DNA from 3 places in the Pandoraea pnomenusa genome. Region 2 is predicted to be linked to each of the others. Evidence: predicted binding sites of a transcription regulator. Region 2 holds the regulator's gene; each other region holds the start of a gene.
What was found. Region 2 encodes sigma-54, which starts transcription at its own class of promoters, with help from an activator protein. Its sites were predicted from a motif close to TGGCANGNAANCTGCTTT; they were not measured.

Region 1 (7,095 bases), 1.9 Mb from region 2:
GCATCGAAGCGAGCCCCCGAAAAGCGAAGGTGCGCGAGCATGCCCTCGGAGGCTCTCGGTTGCTCGCCGTGCCACGTGCCGCCGTTGGCGTTGGCCGTGTAGACGATCGTCTCGTTGCCCACGCTTTGGTGGATGTCGGCCACGGCCGGACAGGCATTGATCTCCGCGTGCGCCGCCGTTGGACCGAAAACGGCAAGTGTGCCCACGATCATCGATATCGTACGAAACATGACGCGCTCCTTCTGAGGATGATGTGACAGACGATTCGGGATGTCCGGCACGATTACACCTGCTGGCCTGACGACCGAATTCCGAAAAGCGTCGCCGCGCGTGCGGGAGAGTTCCCGTTCGGCACGTCCTGACGATAAAAAAGAGGAGGCAAAAGCCTCCTCGTCAAAACATGCGATCGATGGTGTCGACGTCGCGCTAGGCAGGCAGCCACTCCTGCAACGTGACCTCGATGGTGATGAACGACAGATTGCCGCCACGAACGAAGCGCCCGGCGAACATGCGGCCTTCGGTGTCGGCCACCATGCCGTGCAGCATGGGCAGCGTCTGGGCGGCTTCGGGGCGCACGTCGACCTCGCCGAACACATTGAGGATTTCCACCCCCGGGCCGCTCACCAGCTGCTCGCGCCAACTGTCGCCTGCTCGGAACGCGAGACGCGCGTCGATCAGGCTGCCGACCGCGCCGCGTACGATGGCCCGCGCAATGCCATGCTCGGCGCACAGTGCCTCGATGCTTTCGGTCAGATCCTGATTGGGTTTGAGACGGGCCACGACCAGCCGACCCAGTGTGCCGTTCTCGATGGCGACCGGAACCTCCAGCGCCGCGCTCATGAGTGCTCTCCCGGTCGCATCGCCGCGGGACGCAACAAGTGAAAGCGCGTTTCCTCATCGTCCCCGGTCACGTAGCCGCCATGTTCGAACAGACACAGACGAATCACCACGGGCTCCTCGCCGGCCCAGGTGTGATCGAGAATCAGATGGCCGCCGTGCAAATCGCCGCCGGGGTCGGAAAACCCGGCATGGCAATGCAGCAGCGTGGCGCCATCGGCGGTACGGCCTATCGTGATGGCCCCGCCGATCAGATCCACCTCGCGGGTTTCGTCGACCGGCGCCCCGTAGCCGAACGGGCGCTCAGCGTCGGCAGTGGTCTCGATCATGTGATACCGCAGTCCTCGCGCGGTGCCCGCGCAGAAACGGCCGACGCCGCCACCATACGTATAGCGGGATAACGCCGCACGCAGGGACTCGCCGAGATTCGCACCAGACCGGATCGTCACGCGCAGTTCGTGCTGCCCGCTCAACACGCAGTCTTCCACACGGGGTAACGTGGGGACGCCTGCATGCCGATAGATCCGCGAAAGCGCAGGTTTCATAGTCGATAGTCTCCTTGCTCTTCGAGCATCGTCTTGATTTGCTTCTTCACGATCTTGCCGTAGCCCGACTTGGGCATGGCATTCCAGAAAACGAAGCGACGCGGCCACTTGTATCGGGCAATGCGCGCCTCGAGATGTCCGAGCAGTTCATCGGCCTGTGCGGCCATGCCTTCCCGGGCGACCACCACCGCGAGCCCGCTCTCGCCCCACTTCGGGTCGGGCACGCCGAGCACCGCACACTCCGACACGGCCGGATGCGTGAGCAGGGCCTCCTCGATTTCGCGCGGATAGACGTTCGAGCCGCCCGAAATGTACATGTCGGACGCGCGTCCCGTGATGTAGAGGAAGCCCTGCGCGTCGACGTGGCCCAGGTCGCCCGTATGGAACCAGTCATCCTTGAACGCCTTGGCATTCGCATCCGGATTGTTGTGATAGCCCATGAAGACGGCGGGACCGCGCACGCAGATCTCACCCGAGGCGAACGGCGGCTGACGCTCGCCGCGCTCGTCGAGAATCGCCACCTCCATGCCGGTGCGCGGCATGCCGCACGTGCCCACGCGCGCATCGGGCGCATCGTCGTCTTCGCCATGCAGCCACGGCGGCAACACAGTGATGTTGCCGGTCACCTCGCCCAGCCCGTAGTACTGCACCAGCACACGCCCCAGCTTCCGCAGCGCGTATTTCTGGTCGGCGCGATACATGGGCGCACCCGCGTAGATCACGAAACGCAGCGAGCTGTGGTCGTACTGGTCCACCGCCGGATCCTCCACGAGCATCTTCACGATGGTGGGCACCGTGAACATGTTGTCCACGCGATGGCGCTCGATCGCCTGCCACACCTGCGCCGCGTCCATCTTTTCGCCCGGCAGCAGCACGCTCGCCGCGCCGCGCGCGGTGTTGACGATGGCGTGGATACCGGCACCGTGCGAGAGCGGTGCGACGACCATCGAGCGGCTGCGATACGTGATGCCGGGCATCAGGTCGGCCAGATGGTTCGTGACGACGAACGCCATCTGCCCGTGCGAGAGCACACCCGCTTTCGGATGTCCGGTCGTGCCGGACGTGTAGAAGAACCACAGCGGGTCCTCGTACTCGACTTCCGCCTCGTAACCGGCCGCGCCCATATGCGCGGCCACGAGCGTTTCGTAATGGAACTCGCCCGCACGCGGCGCACCCAGCGCGATCACATGACGCAGGGCGGGCGACGCGGCACGCACGGCGTCGACGTGTCCCTCGAAGCCGGCGTCGTAGATCATCACGCACGCGCCGCTCGATTGCCCGAGATACGCCGCCTCGGGTGCGGTAATGCGGAAGTTCGTCGGCACCCACACGGCGCCGAGGCGAAACGCGATCCACGCGCTCTCGAAAATCGGCAGGTTGTTGCGCGAGTGCACCAGCAACTTGTCGCCCTTGCCCACGCCCAACTTGCGCAGCGCGTCGACGGCCGCGTTCACGCGAGCGTCGATCTGCGCCCAAGTGGTGACCTTGTCGCCGACGATCAATCCGGGCTCGTCCGGGTGACGCCGGGCAACGTCGGCCAGCAGCCGGCCGAGATTCATGACCTTCTTGAGCATGTCGCTCGTCTCCTCTACTTTCTTATGGCTCAGTCTTGCGATATGACGGGCCCGGCCAGCGCCGGGCCACCTGCCTGACATGCTTCGCACCCCCCAACGGTCCGGCGTGCGTCGATGGACTTCGATGTGGCTTGCGACGCGATGCGCACTGATGCACACCCATGCGCATCGATGCACCTCAGTGCGCCGGACTACGCCTCATCGCGCCTCGAGAATGCTGACGTAATTGGCGACGGCCGCGCCGCCCATGTTGAACACGCCCGCAAGCTTCGCGTTGGGGATCTGCATCTCGCCGGCGGTGCCCGTGAGCTGCATGGCCGCCATCACGTGCATCGACACGCCCGTCGCGCCGACCGGATGTCCCTTGGCCTTGAGGCCGCCCGACGGGTTGACCGGTAGCAGACCATTCTTCTCCGTCAGGCCCTCGGCGATCACGTTGGCCCCCTGGCCGGGCTTCGCGAGTCCCATCGCCTCGTACTCGATCAGTTCGGCGATGGTGAAACAGTCATGCGTCTCGACCAGCGACAAGTCCTTCAGCGACACGCCCGCCACGCCCAGCGCCTGACGCCAGGCGTGCTGACCGCCCTCGAAGGCCAGCGGGTCACGGCGCGAAAGCGGCAGGTAATCGTTGACCTGCACGGCCGCGCGAAAGCCCACGGCCTTGGGCATCGTGCGTGCGACGTCGGCCGAGGAGATCACCAGCGCGGCGGCCCCGTCGGAGACCATCGAGCAATCGGTGCGCTTGAGCGGTCCGGCGACGAACGGATTCTTCTCCGAGACGTTACGGCAGAAGTCGTAGCCGAAGTCGCGGCGCATGTGCGCGTAGGGATTCACCGAGCCATTGCGATGATTCTTCGCTGCGATGCGTGCAAGCGCGTCGGACTGATCGCCGTAACGCTCGAAGTAGGTTTGCGCGATCGTGCCGAACACGCCGGCAAAGCCGCCGGGAATGCCCGCCTCTTCCCGCGCGTAGCTGCATTTGAGCAGGACGTCACCGACTTGCGGGGTGGCCAGCTCGGTCATCTTCTCGAAGCCGATCACGAGCACGTGCGTCGCCTTGCCGGCCTCGATGGATTGCAAGCCGCCGTGCACCGCGGCCGAACCCGTGGCGCAGGCGTTCTCGTAACGCGTGGCGGGCTTGAAGCGCAGCCCGGGAATGCGGTTGAAGACGAGCGAGGACGGGAAGTCCTGATACAGGAAACCGCCGTTGAAGGTGCCGACATGAATCGAGTCGATCTGCTCGGGCGCGAGGCCCGCGTCGTCGAGAGCGGCTTGTGCGACATCGGCCAGCAGAACTTCGGCATCGACGTTATCGAGTTTGCCGAACTGGGAGTGGGCCCAGCCGGTAAGGCATGCAGCAACCATGAAGTGTTCTCCGGAAAATTGGGGTCATCCAGACTCCGGTGAGCAATTTCGATGCCAGACAAATGCGCCTGCCCGATTTGACGTGATGCGGGCGCCATTCGGTGCGGCGCGGGCGGCGTCGACCTGCCCCCTGCGTCCTCCTTGCAGCGGCGACGCTTGTGGCGCGCCGGCAATTGACGCAAGCGTAAAGCGCGTGTCACCCGCCGGGCAAGTGAATTCGAGTGCACCCCGCGTGAGGCGAATTTGCTGTGCCGCAACACGCCGGGTATGTCGCGCGGTCGATGCGACACCTGTCGCATCGCGACGATGCCCGGCCTGCGACAGGTGTCGCAAACTGCGCGGCGGATGCGACACCTGTCGCACCGCGACGCGTCGCGCACGCCAGCGGCTTCGTCATCGCCGAGGGGCGAACCGGTCGCGCCGCGCGCCGTTCCCATCAAGCGAAAGCCAGCGAGACAGCGCGGGGCGCGCGTGGTGGCGCGTGGCGGCGATGCGAGGGAATTCACCGATGCTTAACAACGTAAGGGTTTTCCCGCCCGGCGCGCGATCTGGCATTCGACTTGCGTAAGATAGCCAGGCCACTCGCACGCCGCAGGACGCGAGCCGGCCGGGGCGCTGCAAGGCAACACGCTGGCGCGCCTCGCGCTTCAGATGCGGTCACCAAACCAATAAACAGGAGACATGCAGTATGAGCACCATGGATCGCCGCCACTTCATCAAGGTCGTGGCAGCCACGTCGGCAGCCGCCGCGACGGGGTTGTACCAGACGCAGGCACACGCCGCCGAATTCACGCTGAAGTTCGCGAACAATCTCCCCGTCAGCCACCCGATGAATATCCGCGCCAAGGAGATGGCGCAGAAGATCGCCGAGCAGTCGAAGGGCCGCATCGACTTCCAGATCTATCCGAACAACCAGCTCGGCAGCGACAGCGACATGCTGAGCCAGATCCGCGCAGGCGCGATCGACTACTTCACGCTCTCGCCGCTGATTCTCGGCACGCTCGTGCCGTCGGCACAGATCTCCGGCGTGGGCTTCGCATTCAAGGACTACAGCCAGGTGTGGGCCGCCATGGACGGCGACCTCGGTGCGCACGTGCGCGGCCAGATCGCCAAGACCTCGGTGTTCGCCTTCGACAAGATCTGGGAGAACGGCTATCGACAGATCACCACGAGCAGCCGCCCGATCAACTCGCCCGCCGATCTCAAGGGCCTGAAGATCCGCGTCCCGACGAGCCCGCTGTGGACGTCGATGTTCAAGGCGTTCGACGCATCGCCCACGTCGATCAACTTCGCCGAAGTGTATTCGGCCCTGCAGACGCACATCGTCGAAGCGCAGGAAAACCCGCTGGCATTGCTGACCACGGCCAAGCTCTACGAAGTGCAGAAGTACGTATCGATGACGAATCACATGTGGGACGGCTTCTGGTTCCTCGCCAACAAGCAGAAGTGGGACAAGCTGCCCAAGGATCTGCAGGCGATCGTGACGGCCAACGTGAACGCTGCCGCCATGGCGCAGCGCGACGACGTGCGCAAGCTCAACGACGGCGTGATGGCGGAGCTCAAGCAGAAGGGCCTCGTGTTCAATGCGCCGAACAACGAGCAATTCCGCGACAAGCTTCGCAGCGCGGGCTTCTATGCCGAATGGCACAAGAAGTTCGGCGATGAGGCTTGGGCCATGTTGGAAAAGTACACCGGGAAGCTCGCGTAAATGGAAACGTTGACGATGACGGCCGAGCCGACGCACGCGCTCGCCCGCCTCTTCTGCCACGTCAACCGCGCGGTGATGAAAGTCACCGAGGCGGTTGCCGTGCTGCTGGTGGTGGCGGAGACACTCATCCTGCTCGCGGGCGTGATCTCGCGTTACGGGTTCGACAATCCGCTCACGTGGTCGGACGAGCTCGCCCAGATCCTGTTCATCTGGCTATCGATGCTCGGCGCCGTGCTGGCGCTCGACCGGGGCGAGCACATGCGTTTGTCCGCCATCGTCAACAAGCTCCCCGTTGCGTGGCGCGAATGGTTTCAGACCATGGCCGCGCTCACGGTCTGCGTGTTCGTGGCACTCATCATCATGCCCGCATACACGCATGCCATCGAACAGATGGACATCACCACACCGGCACTGGAAATTCCGGACGGGCTGCGCGCCGCGGCGCTCCCGGTCGGCGCCGGTCTGATGCTCATCGCCGCGATATCGCGCCTGGCTCGCTGCTCGAGCATGCGCCAGCTGGGCCTGGGCGTGCTGGTCGTGGCCGCCCTCGGTGCGGCACTCTGGCTCGGGCGCCCGGCGCTCATCGCCATGGGCAACTACAACCTGCTGGTGTTCTTCGTGCTGATCGTGGGCGCCTGCGTGGCAGGCGGCATTCCCATCGCCTTCGCGTTCGGCACCGCGACACTGGCGTATCTCGCGCTGGTCACCGACGCACCGTTGCAGATCGTGGTGAGCCGCATGGACGAAGGCATGTCCGGTCTCATCCTGCTGTCGGTGCCGCTGTTCGTGCTGCTCGGCGCGCTCATCGAGATGAGCGGTCTCGCCCGCAGCCTGATCGAATTCATGGCCTCGCTGCTCGGGCATGTGCGCGGCGGCCTGCAATACGTGCTGCTCGGCGCGATGTTCCTCGTGTCCGGCATCTCCGGCTCAAAGGCTGCCGACATGGCGGCCGTGGCCCCGGCACTCTTTCCCGAAATGCAACGCCGCGGCTCCAAGCCGGAAGACCTCGTCGCGCTGCTCTCGTCGACCGGCGCCATGACCGAGACGATTCCGCCAAGTCTCGTGC
Region 2 (7,095 bases):
CGTCGATGGCAACGGCCAGGCGTGTGTAGTTCTGTGTTTCGAGGTACTCGGCGAGTTCAGGCAGGAAGCGTGACGGCAGATTGTCGACACAGTAGTAGCCCGCGTCTTCGAGGACATTCAGCGCGAGCGACTTGCCGGAGCCCGAAACGCCAGTAATCAATACGATCTTCATGACATTTCCCGGATACAACCCTCATGGTAAGCGATTGTGTCTTACGGGTGTCGAGCAGCGGAACGCGATAATGTTCCGCACACGTCGCGCTTTGTCGCGCGAATTCGCGCCAGTTCAACAAAAACGGCGCCGCAAGGGGCGCCGTCTGGCGGAAATCGCTGGGTCCTGGATCTCGGCGGATCAGCCTGCCGGCTTGTTCGACAGGCACGACTTCATGAACGCCTTGCGCTCGTCGCCTTTCTTGTCGCCGGCCTGGGCGTTGCACGCCTTCATCTTTTCCTGCTGCGTCTGCTTGGCTGCCGGGGCCGGCTTGTTCGACAGGCACGACTTCATGAACGCCTTGCGCTCATCGCCCTTCTTGTCGCCGGCCTGGGCATTGCAGGCGCTCATCTTGCTTTGTTGCGAGTTGGACGCCTTGGGCGCGGGGGCCGGCGCGGCCGTCTGGGCAAACACGGGCGATGCGAGCAGCGGGGATACCAGGAGCAATGCAGCAAGTGCTTTCTTCATGATCGTCTCTCCATAAGGTCGACACGCACGGGGATGGGCCGCGTGGCGATTACAACATGAAAGAAAACGCGCCGCAATCGCGCGGCGTTGACAGAAAATCGCAAAAATTGCGGTAAACCCGGGGAAAAAGGGGACGACGACGCGTCGCGCCGCTCAGAGAAGCTTGCCCTGCATCCCGTCCGGGTCCTGCATGGCCTGGCGCTGGCGCTCCATGAAGTCCTTGAGCGTATCGATGCCGCGCAATTGCAGAATCGTGTTGCGCACGGCGGCTTCCACGAGCACGGCAAGGTTTCGCCCGGCGGCCACTTGCAGAATGACCTTGTTGATCGGCAGCCCCAGCACGTCGACCGTCTGCGCCTCGAGCGGCAGGCGCTGGAATTCGCCGTCGGGGCGGCGCACCAGTTGCACGATCAGCTTGAGCTTCATCTTCCGGCGCACGGCCGTTTCGCCGAAGATCGTCTTGATGTCGAGCAGGCCCAGACCGCGCACTTCGAGCAGGTTCTGCAACAAGGGCGGACAGCGGCCTTCCACGAAGTCCGGGCCGAGACGTACGAAATCGACGGCATCGTCGGCCACCAGCCCGTGACCCCGGCTGATCAGTTCCAGGCCGAGCTCGCTCTTGCCCAGGCCGGAGTCGCCGGTCAGCAGCACCCCCATGCCCAGAATGTCGATAAATACGCCGTGCATCGTGCATCGCGGGGCGAACACGCGCGAAATGTACAGCCGCAGGCTGTCGATGACAGCTGCCGTCGACATCGGTGTGGTGAACAGCGGGGTCGAGGAACGGGTGCAGCGCAGCACCAGGTCGGGCGGCGCTTCGAGGCCGTCCGCGACCACCAGGAACGGCGGTTCCAGGGCGATGACTTCGCCCATGTGACGTTTGCGGTTCTCGTCGGTCAGGCGCTGGTAATAGCGCAGTTCGGCCTCGCCAAGCACCTGGATCCGGTTCGGGTGAATGAGGTTCAGGTGACCCACGAGGTCCGCGCTGGAGGTTGCGGTAGCCACGCTTTCAGGCGTGAAACCGCGCTCCCATCCCTCATGGCCGGTCAGCCACGACAGGCGCAGCGTGGCTGCGTTGTCGTCGAATATGCTCTGCGCGTTGATGCCGGTCAGTTCCACCGCGTCGCCTCGTTCGGTTGGGTGTGGGAGCTACGGAATTCGTCAGTCTTTGCGGCGATACCCGTGAATATCGGCGGAAATCGGCGAGCCCCCGCGGGCTCAGGGCTGCCAGTTCGCGAGCGCGGCGTGAATGACTTCGGCGTCGGGCGCCGTGGTCAATGTCTCGCGCATCGAGCGATCGGAGAGCAACTGGGCAATTTCGGACAGAATCTCGAGATGTTGCTGGGTCGCCTGTTCCGGAACCAGCAGGAAGAACAGCAGGGAGACGGGCTGGCCGTCGGGCGCTTCGAAGGGAATCGGGTCGGCCAGGCGCACGAAGGCGGCCATCGGATGTTTCAGACCCTTGATCCGGCCGTGCGGAATCGCCACGCCTTCCCCCAGCCCGGTCGAGCCCAGACGCTCGCGCGCAAACAGATTGTCGGTGACAAGCGCGCGCGTGAGCCCGGCATTGCTCTCGAAGAGCAGCCCGGCTTGCTCGAAGACGCGCTTCTTGCTGGTGACGGACAGTCCAAGCAGGATGTTGGACGCAGGTAAGAGTTTGACTAAACGATTCATCTTGTAATGCGGGCGAACGCGTAGTCGCCCTCCAACCCCCGATTGACCTCGCATTATAGACCACCCGTCGCTGCGCCCGCGCCAACGCGCGGAACTCGTCGGGACCATACAAAAGGGGCCGTTCAACGGCCCCGCGGTGGGTGATGCCAGACTTATGACAGACGTGGGTTCGCGCGTGAGGTTCCGTGCGGCTTCGCGTCAGTGTCGGTCAATGCGACGACCTCTCCCGGATGGACTTATTGCAGCGGTTCCGCCTCTGGAGGTTGCTGGTGCTTGAGTGCCTCGCGGCCGTGATCCTGAACCTTGTCCTTGTATTGCATTACCTTGCGGTCGAGCATATCGATCAGCTTGTCGATGGCGGCGTACATATTCTCGTCACACTTCTCGACGAAAATCTCCTTACCCTTGAGATACACCGTGATGCTGGCGATCTGGCGCCCGGTCTTCTCCTTGGTCTTGTCGACAGAGAGGATCACCTCGGCGCCGATGAGCTGATCGAAGTGCCTCAACACGCGTTCGAGCTTGTTGACGACGAATTCGCGCAGCGACGGCGTGAGTTCGAGATGATGTCCACTGATCTTCAGATTCATAGCTGCTCTCCTTGCTGAAATGCCGAAGTGCAGGCCGCGTCACGAGCGACGCCGGCTGACGAGAGCCATTGGCGTGACGCAATGTCGCACTGCGGCGTAATGCCCCAGCGAGCCAACATGGCGCACTAGGACCGTACTACAAAGATTTGCGCAAGTTGACTGCGGGGATTCGCATGGCCTCGCGGTACTTCGCGACAGTGCGCCGCGCCACCACGAACCCTTGCTCTGCCAGCAGTTCCGCGATACGGCTGTCGGAAAGGGGGCTCTGCGGGTCTTCTGCTCCTATGAGTTGCTTGATGAGTGCGCGGATGGCCGTCGATGACGCTGCGCCGCCCGCCTCCGTGGCCACGTGCGAACCAAAGAAGTACTTGAGCTCGAAAGTCCCGAATGGAGTGAGCATGTACTTACTGGTTGTCACCCGTGAAATCGTGGATTCATGTAAACCCAGCGTATCAGCAATCTCGCGTAAAACCAAGGGCCGCATGCCGATTTCGCCGTGCGTGAAGAAGTTCTTCTGACGCTCGACGATCGCCTGTGCGACACGCAGGATCGTGTCGAACCGTTGCTGGATGTTCTTGATCAGCCAGCGGGCTTCCTGGAGCTGTTGCTGCAGATTGCCGGTGCCCGGATCGTTGCGGTTGTTTCGCAGAATTCGCGCGTACATCTCATTGATGCGCAGCCGCGGCATGACCTCGGGGTTGAGTTCGGCGATCCAGTTGCTGCCCTGCTTGCGCACCAGCACGTCGGGCACCACGTAATCGGCCTGCGGCGAGCCGTAGGCCGCGCCGGGGAAAGGGTCGAGCGAGCGAATCAGGTGATGCGCCGCGCGCAGGCTGTCTTCGCTCACGCCGAGCAGGCGACGCAAACGCGTGTAATCGCGCGCGGCGAGCAGTTCCAGGTGATCCGAGACGATGCGCAGCGAGAGCGTGCGCACATTGCTCGGCGGCAGGCGCTGCAACTGAAGGCGCAGGCATTCGGACGGCGTACGGGCACCCACACCGGCCGGATCGAAGCTCTGCAGGAGCGCGAGCGCCGCGTTGATCTCCTCGGTCTCGAGCGCCAGCTCTTCAGGCATATCCGCCTGGATTTCGTCGAGCATGGTGCCGAGGTAGCCGTCTTCGTCGAGCGATTCGATCAGGAATTCGACAAGCGCGCGATCGCGCGGCCCCGCCTTGGTCAGGCGCAGCTGCGCGAGCAGGTGTTCGCGAAGGTTGGGGTGATCGACGTGCAACTGCGGGCGCGCGTTGTCGTCGTCGTCCGAGGCGCTGCCCGAACGGGCGAAATCGTTAAGACTCCAATCGCTGCCGCTGTCCTGGTTGCTGTCGTCGAAGCGGGTCTGGCCGTCGAGCTCGCGGGTTTCGTCATGGCCGTTGGCGGACTCATGGCCCTCGCTGGCGCTGCTCGCCGACGTGCTGCGCTCGTTGCGAAGCGACCCGTCCGTGCCGACACGTACCGAGCCCGCGAGCCAGTCGTCCTCGCGCTCGAGCATCGGGTTCTGGGTGAGGGCGTGCTCGACTTCCTGCTGAAGTTCGAGCGTCGACAGTTGCAACAACCGGATGGATTGCTGCAACTGCGGCGTGAGGGTCAGGTGCTGCGAGGTGCGGAGTTGAAGAGTCGGTTTCATAGCGTGTCTCGCCTTCATTGTAGAGGCTTTGTCACGCCAGCGGAACCGGCCCGGCGCCCTATCGGAGGCAGGGTTTACATGCGAAAAATTTGCTTTACATCCGGAAATTCTCGCCCAGATAGACGCGCCGGACGCTCTCGTCGGCCACGATCTGGTCGGGGGTGCCCGCGGCGAGCACCGAGCCTTCGCTGATGATGTAGGCGTGATCGCAGATGCCGAGCGTTTCCCGCACGTTGTGGTCGGTGATGAGGACACCGATGCCCCGATCTTTCAGAAAACGCACGATTCGCTGGATTTCCAGCACGGCGATCGGATCGACGCCGGCAAACGGCTCGTCGAGCAGGATGAAGCGCGGTTGCGTCGCCAGCGCCCGGGCGATTTCCACGCGGCGGCGCTCGCCGCCGGAGAGCGACATGGCCGGATTCTCGCGCAGATGGCTCACCTGGAGCTCGTCGAGCAGGGCTTCGATGCGTCGCTCGATCTCGTCGCGCTTGAGCGGCTTGCCCTGGGCGTCGACCTGCAGTTCGAGCACGGCGCGAATATTGTCCTCGACCGTGAGCTTGCGAAACACCGATGCTTCCTGCGGCAGGTACGAGACGCCCATGCGGGCGCGTTCGTGAATCGGCAATTCGCTGATCAGGTTGCCGTCGAGCTGGATTTCGCCGTCGTCGGCGGGCACGAGTCCCACGATCATGTAGAACGAGGTCGTCTTGCCGGCACCATTGGGGCCGAGCAATCCCACGACCTCGCCGCTTTTCACGTCCAGCGACACGTCCTTCACGACGGTGCGCGCGCCGTATTGCTTCTTGAGCGAGCGCACGACGAGCGCGCTCGGCTTGCCCGACGGCCCGGCGCCCGGGTTGATGGTCGAGGCGTTGTTGGCAGAATTACTCACGCGGATTCCCGATGCTTTTGGAGGGAGACAGCGGCGGCAGATCGCCCTTGGGTGCTGCGGCCGGCTTGCTGCCCGGGCCGCCGGCCGCGGGTGCGGCACCCGTCGCATTGCGCGGCGCGAGCGTGGCGCGTACACGGCCGTTCGGATTGTTGGCGTTGACCTGGTCGGCCCCGCTGTTCGCGGTATAGACCTCGTTGTACGTGTCGTAAGTGATCACGCTGCCATGGATTTCGTCGAGCACGCGCGTGCCGCCGGCCAGGCGCTTGAGCGTGGCCTGCGTGGTGAGCGTGGCGACTTCCGTCTTGCCGTTGTAGTAGATCGTCTGGCCCCAGCCGTCGATGTACTCGTCGAGGCCATCGCGCTTCTGGCGCATGTAGGCGAGGGGGCCGCCCGGCTTGTAGTAGGCCGTGGCGTACTGGTAGCCCTCCGGATCCTGGGTCACTTCGACGCGATCGGCCTTGAGGAGGATGGTCCCCTTGGTCATCGTCACGTTGCCCGTGAAGATGTTGACCTGCTTGAGGTCGTCGTAGCTCATGTGATCCGACTCGATGTTGAGCGGCTTGTCGCGGTCGGCGCGTTCGGCATGGGCGAGCGGCGACGCCAGGGCGCCGAGCACGGCGAAGGCGGCGGCCAGCGCGCGCAGGGCACGCAGCGAAAGGGATGCGGGTCGCGGATTGCGGCGATCGGTCATGGGGTCTTGGAGCCCTGTTTGGTCTGGGATGGCGCGCCGGGCGTGGCGGGCGGTGCCGGGGACTTGTTGCCCAGTTCCGCCGGCTGGATCGTGCCGTGCACGTTGCCGAGCAATTGTACGGCGCGCGTGATGTTATTGAAAATCATGCCATCGCCGTACATCACGGACATCCCGCGATACAGCTGGACGGGTTTTTCCGTGCGGACGATGTCTTCGTTCACCAGCACCTGGAAATGTTCCGAGAGTGCGCGCATTTCCGGGTCGCGCGGGCCGGCCTGGCGCACCACGACGGCGTCGTCGTACAGGTCCACCACCGACATGTCGGCATTGAGCGTGCCGCGCTTGCTGGTGGCCGTCACTTCCGGCTGATCCGGGGTGAACGCGCGCACGGCGGGCATCGTCATCGCGGTGGTCTGGTCGTCTTCGAAGTGCGTCATGTGAACGGCGTTGACGCGATATTGCGTCATGCCGCTTGCCGAGAGCATGGAGATCACCATGTCGTCGGCATAGTAATCGGGAATGTGCTGTTTGACGTACGGCGCGCGATCGGCGTCCGAGGGCAGCGTGCGCTGCACCAGCCAGTACGTGCCGGCGGCAAGTCCGGCGAGCACGGCAATTGCGATCAGCGAAGCGGGCGAGACGCGTTGCATGGCCATGGGGGGATGGGCTCCTTCGGCGCGTCAGGCGAGGGCTTCGGCGAGCAGGGCGTCGTAACGCCCCTGCGCGCGCAGGACGAAGTCGCACAGTTCGCGCACGGCGCCGTCGCCGCCGCGCGTGGCGGCGATCCAGTGGCTGCGCGCTTTCACTTCCGCATGTGCGTTGGCCGGGCAGGCAGCGAAGCCCACGCGCGTGAGCACCGGCAGGTCCGGCCAGTCGTCGCCGATGTGGCCGCAGACGTCGGCCGTCACGGACAATTTGCCGCACAGGTCCTCGAACGCCTCG
Region 3 (7,095 bases), 2.6 Mb from region 2:
GCGCCGCCATGCTTCGGACCGCGCAGTGCGCCGATGGCGCCGGTAATGGCCGAGTGCATGTCGGAACCCGTGCCCGCGATCACGCGAGCGGTGAAGGTCGATGCGTTGAACTCGTGCTCGGCGTACAGGATCAGCGACGTGTGCATCGCACGCACCCACTGATCCGACGGCTTCCGACCGTGGAGCAGGTGCAGGAAGTGGCCGCCGATGCTGTCGTCGTCGGTCTCGACATCGATGCGCACGCCATTCTGGCTGTAGTGGAACCAGTACAGGAGCATCGAGCCCAGGCTCGCCATGAGGCGATCGGCAATGTCGCGCGCGCCCGGAATGTTGTGATCGTCCTTTTCGGGCAGCACGGTGCCCAGCACCGACACCCCGGTGCGCATCACGTCCATCGGGTGCGCGGCGGCGGGCACGGCCTCGAGGGCTTCCTTCACCGCGGCCGGCAGGCCACGCAGCGACTTGAGTTTGGCCTTGTAGCCACGCAGTTCAGCCACCGTCGGCAGCTTGCCGTAGACCAGCAGATACGCGATTTCCTCGAACTCCGAGGTCTGCGCCAGATCCAGGATGTCGTAGCCGCGATAGTGCAGGTCGTTGCCCGAGCGGCCCACCGTACACAAGGCGGTGTTGCCGGCGGTCACGCCCGACAGGGCGACGGATTTCTTGGGCTTGAAGCCGGTGGCGGTCGTCTCGCTCATGCTCATTCCTCCAGATCAGGGATTCGGTTATTTCTGTTGCGCGAACAACGCGTCGAGCTTCTGCTCGTACGCGTGATAGCCAATGCTCTCATAGAGCTCGGCGCGGGTTTGCATGGTGTCGAGCACGGCCTTTTGCGTGCCGTCGCGACGAATCGTGTGGTACACGTTCTCGGCCGCCTTGTTCATCGCGCGGAACGCCGACAGCGGATACAGCACCAACCCGACCTGCGCGCTCCTGAGCTCTTCCACGGTGAACAACGGGGTCGAGCCGAACTCGGTGATGTTGGCGAGCACCGGCACCTTCACCGCATCGGCGAACTGGCGGTACATCGGCAGTTCGGTCATCGCTTCCGGGAAGATCATGTCGGCGCCCGCTTCCACGCACGCGCAAGCGCGGTCGATGGCCGCCTGCAGACCTTCCACGGCCAACGCGTCCGTACGCGCCATGATGACGAAGTTCTCGTCGGTGCGCGCGTCGACCGCGGCCTTGATGCGATCGACCATCTCCTGCTGTGTCACGATCGCCTTGCCCGGACGGTGGCCGCAACGCTTCGCGCCGACCTGATCCTCGATGTGCATGGCGCCGGCGCCGAATTTGATGAGCGACTGCACCGTACGTGCAATGTTGAACGCCGACGGACCGAACCCGGTGTCGACATCGACCAGCAGCGGCAGGTCGCAGACGTCCGTAATGCGGCGCACATCGGTCAGCACATCGTCGAGCGTGGAGATGCCCAGATCGGGCAACCCGAGCGAGCCGGCCGCGACGCCGCCGCCGGACAGATAAATCGCCTTGAAGCCGGCCGCCTTGGCCAGCAGGGCGTGGTTGGCGTTGATCGCACCGACAACCTGCAACGGTTGCTCGGTCTTGACGGCCTCGCGGAAGGCGGCGCCGGCCGAACGAATGGTTTGCGTCACGTGAATCCCTCGGTCGTGTCACGCGCGACGAACGGTCGGAAATCGCCGGATCGCGCTGGGTTGAAATGCAGTGGCTTGTTATAGCAATGAGCGTGCCAGACGCCGGAGCAGGCTGATCGCACCGGGCGTCGCACGCGGCGCACCAATGCGTAACGCGTTCATTTATCAAAGGAAATTCTTCGCGCACCTGACGTTTACGTCAAGGCGAACCCCGTGCGCCGCGCTGCGACCACGTCGCAAAACATTTCAATTTGAAACGAAATATGAAACGCGTTGTCGCAATATGCTACGATCATTGCTGTTCCACGCGCCCAGACTGACGCGTCGCCCTCGCTTTTCCACAAGCCGCGCCATGCCGAAACCCAACGCTACCGACCTGTCCGCCCGTGTGCCGATGCCACTGCCCGCCTCCGGCGGATTGTTGCGCACGGCGCTTGCGCAGTCGACCGTCACCGCCGTCAGGAAGCCGGTGATCTGGGCGGTGGGCATCAGCAAGCTCGGCGAACTCTATCGCGACATCGTGCCCGATTACACGGCCGTCGCCGACGTCCAGATCATCGACAAAGGCTACGAAGCCGTGATCGACGCGCTGGCGCGGCTGCCCGCGGGCAGCGTCGACGGTATCGTCGCGGCGGGCTCGAATGGCGCATTCCTGCGCGAGCGCGTCGCACTGCCCGTCGTGCTCGTGAAAGTCACCGGCTTCGATGTCATGCACGCGCTCGCCCGGGCGCGCCGCGCACTGCCCTCGCCATCGCCTGCGTCGCGCATCGCGTTGGTGTCGTATGCACGCCCGGCCGCCGAATTCGAACGCTTCAAGAGCGCGTTTCATCTCGATATCCCGCAGCATGCCTATCACGACGCGCATGACGCCGAAGACCTCGTGCATCGACTGCGCGACGAAGGCATGGAAGTCATCGTCGGCCCCGGCCTGGTGACCGAACTGGCCGAGCGCGCGGGGCTCACGGGCGTGTTTCTCTATTCGCAGGACTCGGTGCGCGCGGCGTTCGACACGGCGCTGGAAGTCGCGCGCTTCGGACGCATCGAAGCGCAGCGGCGCGAGCGTCTCGACACCGTGCTCCGACATCTGCACGAAGGCGTGGCCGCCGTCGACCTCGATGGCCGGGTGGAGGCGATCAATGCGTCGATGGCCGGCATGCTCGGCGTGAATGCGATCGACGCCGTCGGCCGACCGCTCGACGCCATCGCGCCGGCACTGGACATTTCCCGCACCCTGGAGAGCGCGAGCGCCGAACTGGAGGCGATCGTTTCCATGGCGGGCAAGACGTGGGTCGTCAACCGCATCCCGCTGCTGGATCAGGGCACGCTCACAGGCGCGCTCCTCACGTGCCAGGACTCGCAAGCGTTTGCGCGTGTGGACCGTTCGCTGCGTTCGCGTCACCGCCCGCGACACCTTGTGGCGCGCTACCGGCTCGACGATCTGATCGGCGACTCGGCTGCGATGACGCAGGTGCGCGCGCTGGCGCGCCGCTACGCCCAGACGGATTCGACCGTGCTTGTGCACGGCGAGAGCGGCACCGGCAAGGAATTGCTCGCGCAGGGCATCCACAACGCCAGTCGACGACGCGACTATCCCTTCGTGGCGATCAATTGCGCGGCGTTTCCCGAGACGCTGCTCGAGAGCGAGCTCTTCGGCTATGAAGACGGCGCGTTCTCCGGCGCGCGGCGCGGCGGCAAGGCCGGCCTGTTCGAGACGGCCCACAACGGCACGATCTTTCTCGACGAAATCGGCGAAATGCCGATGCCGCTGCAAACGCGCCTGCTGCGCGTGCTTCAGGAGCGCGAGGTGCTGCGGCTCGGCGCGACCGAACCGGTGCCGTGCGACGTGCGCGTGATCGCCGCAACGCACCGCGACCTTCGGCAGCAGGTGGCCGCCGGTCTGTTCCGCGAAGACCTGTATTACCGGCTCAACATCCTGCGCATGGTGCTGCCGCCGTTGCGCGAGCGCATGGACGACCTGCCACGCCTCACCCCGCTCTTTCTGGAGCGCGCCCTCGCGCGCGCCGGCGCGCGCATGAGCGTCGAAGCCCTGCAGGCGTCGCTACTGCCACTGCTGGCGACTTATCGCTGGCCCGGCAATGTGCGCGAACTGGAAAATCTGCTCGAGCGCATTGCGGTCGTCTGCGCCGATGTGGTGGAGGCGCGTGAGATCGATCGCGCACGGCTGGTCGAGATTGCACCGGAACTCGATCCGGCGGGTGGCGCCCCCCTGCGCATCGATGCGCCGGCGTCGCCCGATGTTCCCCCCACGCACGGGGGACGGCAAGTCGGCGAGCCCGGAGTGCGTCAGACCGGCGCCGCGCCACTGGCGCAGACCGGGCGCGCCCGACGCGCCGCCGAGGAACTGGCACGCATTCGCGCCACGCTCGCGGCGTGCGGCGGCGACCGGGGCGCCGCCTGCGAGGCGCTGGGCATCAGCCGGTCGACGCTATGGCGAAAGCTGCGCGAGCATCCCGGCAACTGACCGGCGGGATGCCAGCGTCAGTGCTGGTGGCGGATACGCTCCCACATCTCGTGCCAGTCGAGTCGCTTGTGATTGGCGGGCTCGTCGTGATGGGTGACCCAGAAATGGTCGACCAGCATGCCGACGGCGAAGCCGACAAGCAATGCCACGAGCATCATCGAAACGTTGAGCATGGACATGGCGCCCCCCCTGCGTCGGAATGACACTTCCATTCTAGTCAAACGCTTTCATGCCAGCGACGTGGTGCACGACGCGTTGCAAATGATGCGCGCATGAAAAAACCGGGACCATGGCCCCGGTTTTTTTGCCCACCGGCCGCGCGGCGTGCAAGGCACGCCACGGCATCGTGGCTTACCACGTGGCGATGAGCGCGCCCTTGAACTGCTTGTCGATGAACTGCTTGACTTCGTCCGAGTCGTAAGCGTCGACCAGTTGCTTGACCCAGGGCTTGTTCGCATCCTTCGCGCGCACGGCGATCAGGTTCGCGTAAGGCCCCTTCAGGTCCTCGATGGCAATCGCATCGCGCTTGGGCACCAGACCGGCCTGCGCCGCGAAGTTGGTGTTGATCGACGCGGCGTCGAGGTCCGGCAATGCACGCGGCAATTGCGCGGCTTCCAATTCCACGATCTTCAGCTTCTTCGGGTTCTCGGCGATATCGAGCGGCGTGGCGTTCTTGCCGTCGACGCCGGCACCGGCGCGCAACTTGATCAGCCCCTCTTTCTGCAACAGCAGCAGGGCGCGGTTACCGTTCGACGGGTCGTTCTGGATACCGACCTTCGCGCCGTTGGGCAGATCCTTGAGCGACTTGTACTTCCTGGAATAGAAGCCCAGTGGTGAGACGTAAGTGAGTCCCGCGCTCACGATCTTGTAGCCGCGATCCTTGACCTGGCTATCGAGGAACGGCTTGTGCTGAAAGCCGTTGGCGTCCAGATCGCCGGCATCGAGCGCGGCGTTGGGCTGTGCGTAGTCACTGAACTCGATGATCTTGATTTCGAGGCCGCGCTTATGCGCGACCTGCTTCACGACTTCGAAGATCTGGGCGTCCGAGCCGGCCATCGTGCCGACCTTCAGGGGCTTGTCGGCGGTCTGCGCGGCGGCGCCGAGCGAAGCCACGGCCAGCGTGGCGCCGAGGATCGCATGGATCAGTTGACGGGACAGCATGTGCGAATTCTCCTTTTGCTTGTCTGGCGCCTGATGGGCGCCCGTTCAGTATCGTGTGAGCCGGGTGGGCCCACGTGGGCCACGCGCGGCCCACTGCCGCCATCGTCACCCAGACCCGCGATGCTGCCACAGATGCGGGTTTACGCGAAATACATAATCGGCATTTCCATATCCCCACTGCTGTCGACGGTCTGCTCACCCCCAAAAAAACGCCCCTTCGGACAACCGAAGGGGCGCATCGCCGGGAGAACAGCCTGATCACGGGCCGGGGGGGTGGCACGGCAAGCGGCGAAGCCGCCAGCCGGTCGCGTCAGGAACCGACGATTAACCTGCAAGATGCCTTCCACAGCGCTGAAGCCCACGCAAGCCTTGCGCGCGACGACAGCCCAATCATTGGCTCAGGGGCACGGTTCCTCACCGTTCTGACCGTTCATCGAACATCCCCCGCCGCCACCGAAACCGCTCGGACCGCCGAACGCGGCCAGTCCGTTTCCGCCCGCGGCACCACCGATACCACGACCGCCCGGGCCGCCGACACCGCCGCCACCGCCGCTGCTCGCACCGACGCCACCGCCACCAGTACCGCCTCCTGTACCACCACCGCCACCACCGCCACCGCCACCGCCACCACCACCACCACCACCACCACCACCACCACCGCCACCACCACCACCACCACCACCACCACCACCACCACCGCCACCGCCACCGCCGCCACCGCCGCCGCCACCGCCGCCGCCACCGCCGCCGCCACCACCGCCGCTGTGGCCGCCGCAGCCGCAACCGCCCGCGCCACCAATGCCGATCCCCACACCGCCGCCGGGGCCGCCTGGGCCGCCGAAGGCTCCCAGCCCTCCGAAGCCCCCGCCGCCGAAACCCATCCCACCGCCGCCGCCACGTCCGCCACCCCCTCCGGCGGCATATGACGCATTGATCGAAATGCCGCACAGCATGGCCACCGCCGCCGCACCCACCATCGTCGCCTTGAACCCGTTCATGGTCCCCTCCCCGCGCACGCGCAATCTCATTCCGAAACACGCGGAACCCCGCCAGAAGGTTCAGCGTTACGGCGTGGGCGCGTCAGCCAAATTCGTGGGCAATAGCGAGCCCTCCCGTGCACGCATGCACAGGGGAGCCTTGCCAACAGCCTGCGGGAATTCCGGGTTGGCGCGTCGCCATACGCGATTCACAGACGCGAATTCCGTGCCAGACGACTCAACCCGTTGATTTAAAAGAAATTAATAACTCAATTTCCGAGACATCGGGACCGAGTGTACGGAAAATGTATCGTTCGTGAAACGCTGAAATCGCCTGCCCCTGCTCCAACGCCTCGTCAACGACATATACACGACGCGCCGACGTCCCTCGACGCCACGCCAGGCAAGCATTCCGGCGCAAGACAACCCGATCACGCGAATCAGTTCGCGTCGATCACTTCGGCCGACGATTCGCGCAGGCAGGCGGCGAACAACTGCGCGGCCGGCGTTGTCGTGTCTTCGCGCCAGTACAGAATCGCCTCGCCCAGCGGTCCCAGCGGCGGCAACGGCAGCACGCGCATCGTGCCGCGCTGCACGTAGCGGCGCGCGAGCGAGAGCGGCAGTATCGAGACGAAATCGCCACCGCGCAGCAGCGACAGATTGAGCGCCAGCGAGCTCGATTCGATGGCTGGGCGTTGCAAGGTCACACCGTGCTCGGCCAGAATCTCCGCCATCGTCGCGAACGCCGGTGAGCCCCGCATCGGCGTGATCCAGCGCACGTCCCGCAGGTCGTGCCATGCCACGGGCGTATCGGGTCCGCCTAACGCGTGACGCGCGCCCACCACGAACACGAACGGCT

Region 1: a site for sigma-54 is predicted at 4,361-4,378, ahead of LV28_RS30065 (acetyl-CoA acetyltransferase). Genes of this name have one in related genera too.
Region 3: a site for sigma-54 is predicted at 1,697-1,714, ahead of prpB (methylisocitrate lyase). Genes of this name have one in related genera too.

The regions. Positions count from the first base shown of each region.
Region 1 covers NZ_CP009553.3:1,318,960-1,326,054, reverse strand. The annotation lists gene LV28_RS30085 (DUF3757 domain-containing protein) at 1-230, opposite strand, end outside; gene LV28_RS30080 (PPC domain-containing DNA-binding protein) at 427-840, opposite strand; gene LV28_RS30075 (PPC domain-containing DNA-binding protein) at 837-1,382, opposite strand; gene LV28_RS30070 (acyl-CoA synthetase) at 1,379-2,989, opposite strand; gene LV28_RS30065 (acetyl-CoA acetyltransferase) at 3,155-4,321, opposite strand; gene LV28_RS30055 (TRAP transporter substrate-binding protein) at 5,010-6,029, shown strand; gene LV28_RS30050 (TRAP transporter large permease) at 6,045-7,095, shown strand, end outside.
Region 2 covers NZ_CP009553.3:4,834,801-4,841,895, reverse strand. The annotation lists gene rapZ (RNase adapter RapZ) at 1-172, opposite strand, end outside; gene LV28_RS45650 (PsiF family protein) at 353-679, opposite strand; gene hprK (HPr(Ser) kinase/phosphatase) at 833-1,798, opposite strand; gene ptsN (PTS IIA-like nitrogen regulatory protein PtsN) at 1,898-2,353, opposite strand; gene hpf (ribosome hibernation-promoting factor, HPF/YfiA family) at 2,590-2,943, opposite strand; gene LV28_RS45630 (RNA polymerase factor sigma-54) at 3,080-4,567, opposite strand; gene lptB (LPS export ABC transporter ATP-binding protein) at 4,662-5,432, opposite strand; gene lptA (lipopolysaccharide transport periplasmic protein LptA) at 5,455-6,153, opposite strand; gene lptC (LPS export ABC transporter periplasmic protein LptC) at 6,150-6,809, opposite strand; gene LV28_RS45610 (KdsC family phosphatase) at 6,834-7,095, opposite strand, start outside.
Region 3 covers NZ_CP009553.3:1,995,890-2,002,984, reverse strand. The annotation lists gene prpC (bifunctional 2-methylcitrate synthase/citrate synthase) at 1-698, opposite strand, end outside; gene prpB (methylisocitrate lyase) at 726-1,616, opposite strand; gene prpR (propionate catabolism operon regulatory protein PrpR) at 1,969-4,098, shown strand; gene LV28_RS48715 (hypothetical protein) at 4,116-4,277, opposite strand; gene LV28_RS33010 (MetQ/NlpA family ABC transporter substrate-binding protein) at 4,450-5,259, opposite strand; gene LV28_RS49075 (hypothetical protein) at 5,334-6,185, shown strand; gene LV28_RS33000 (LysR family transcriptional regulator) at 6,677-7,095, opposite strand, start outside.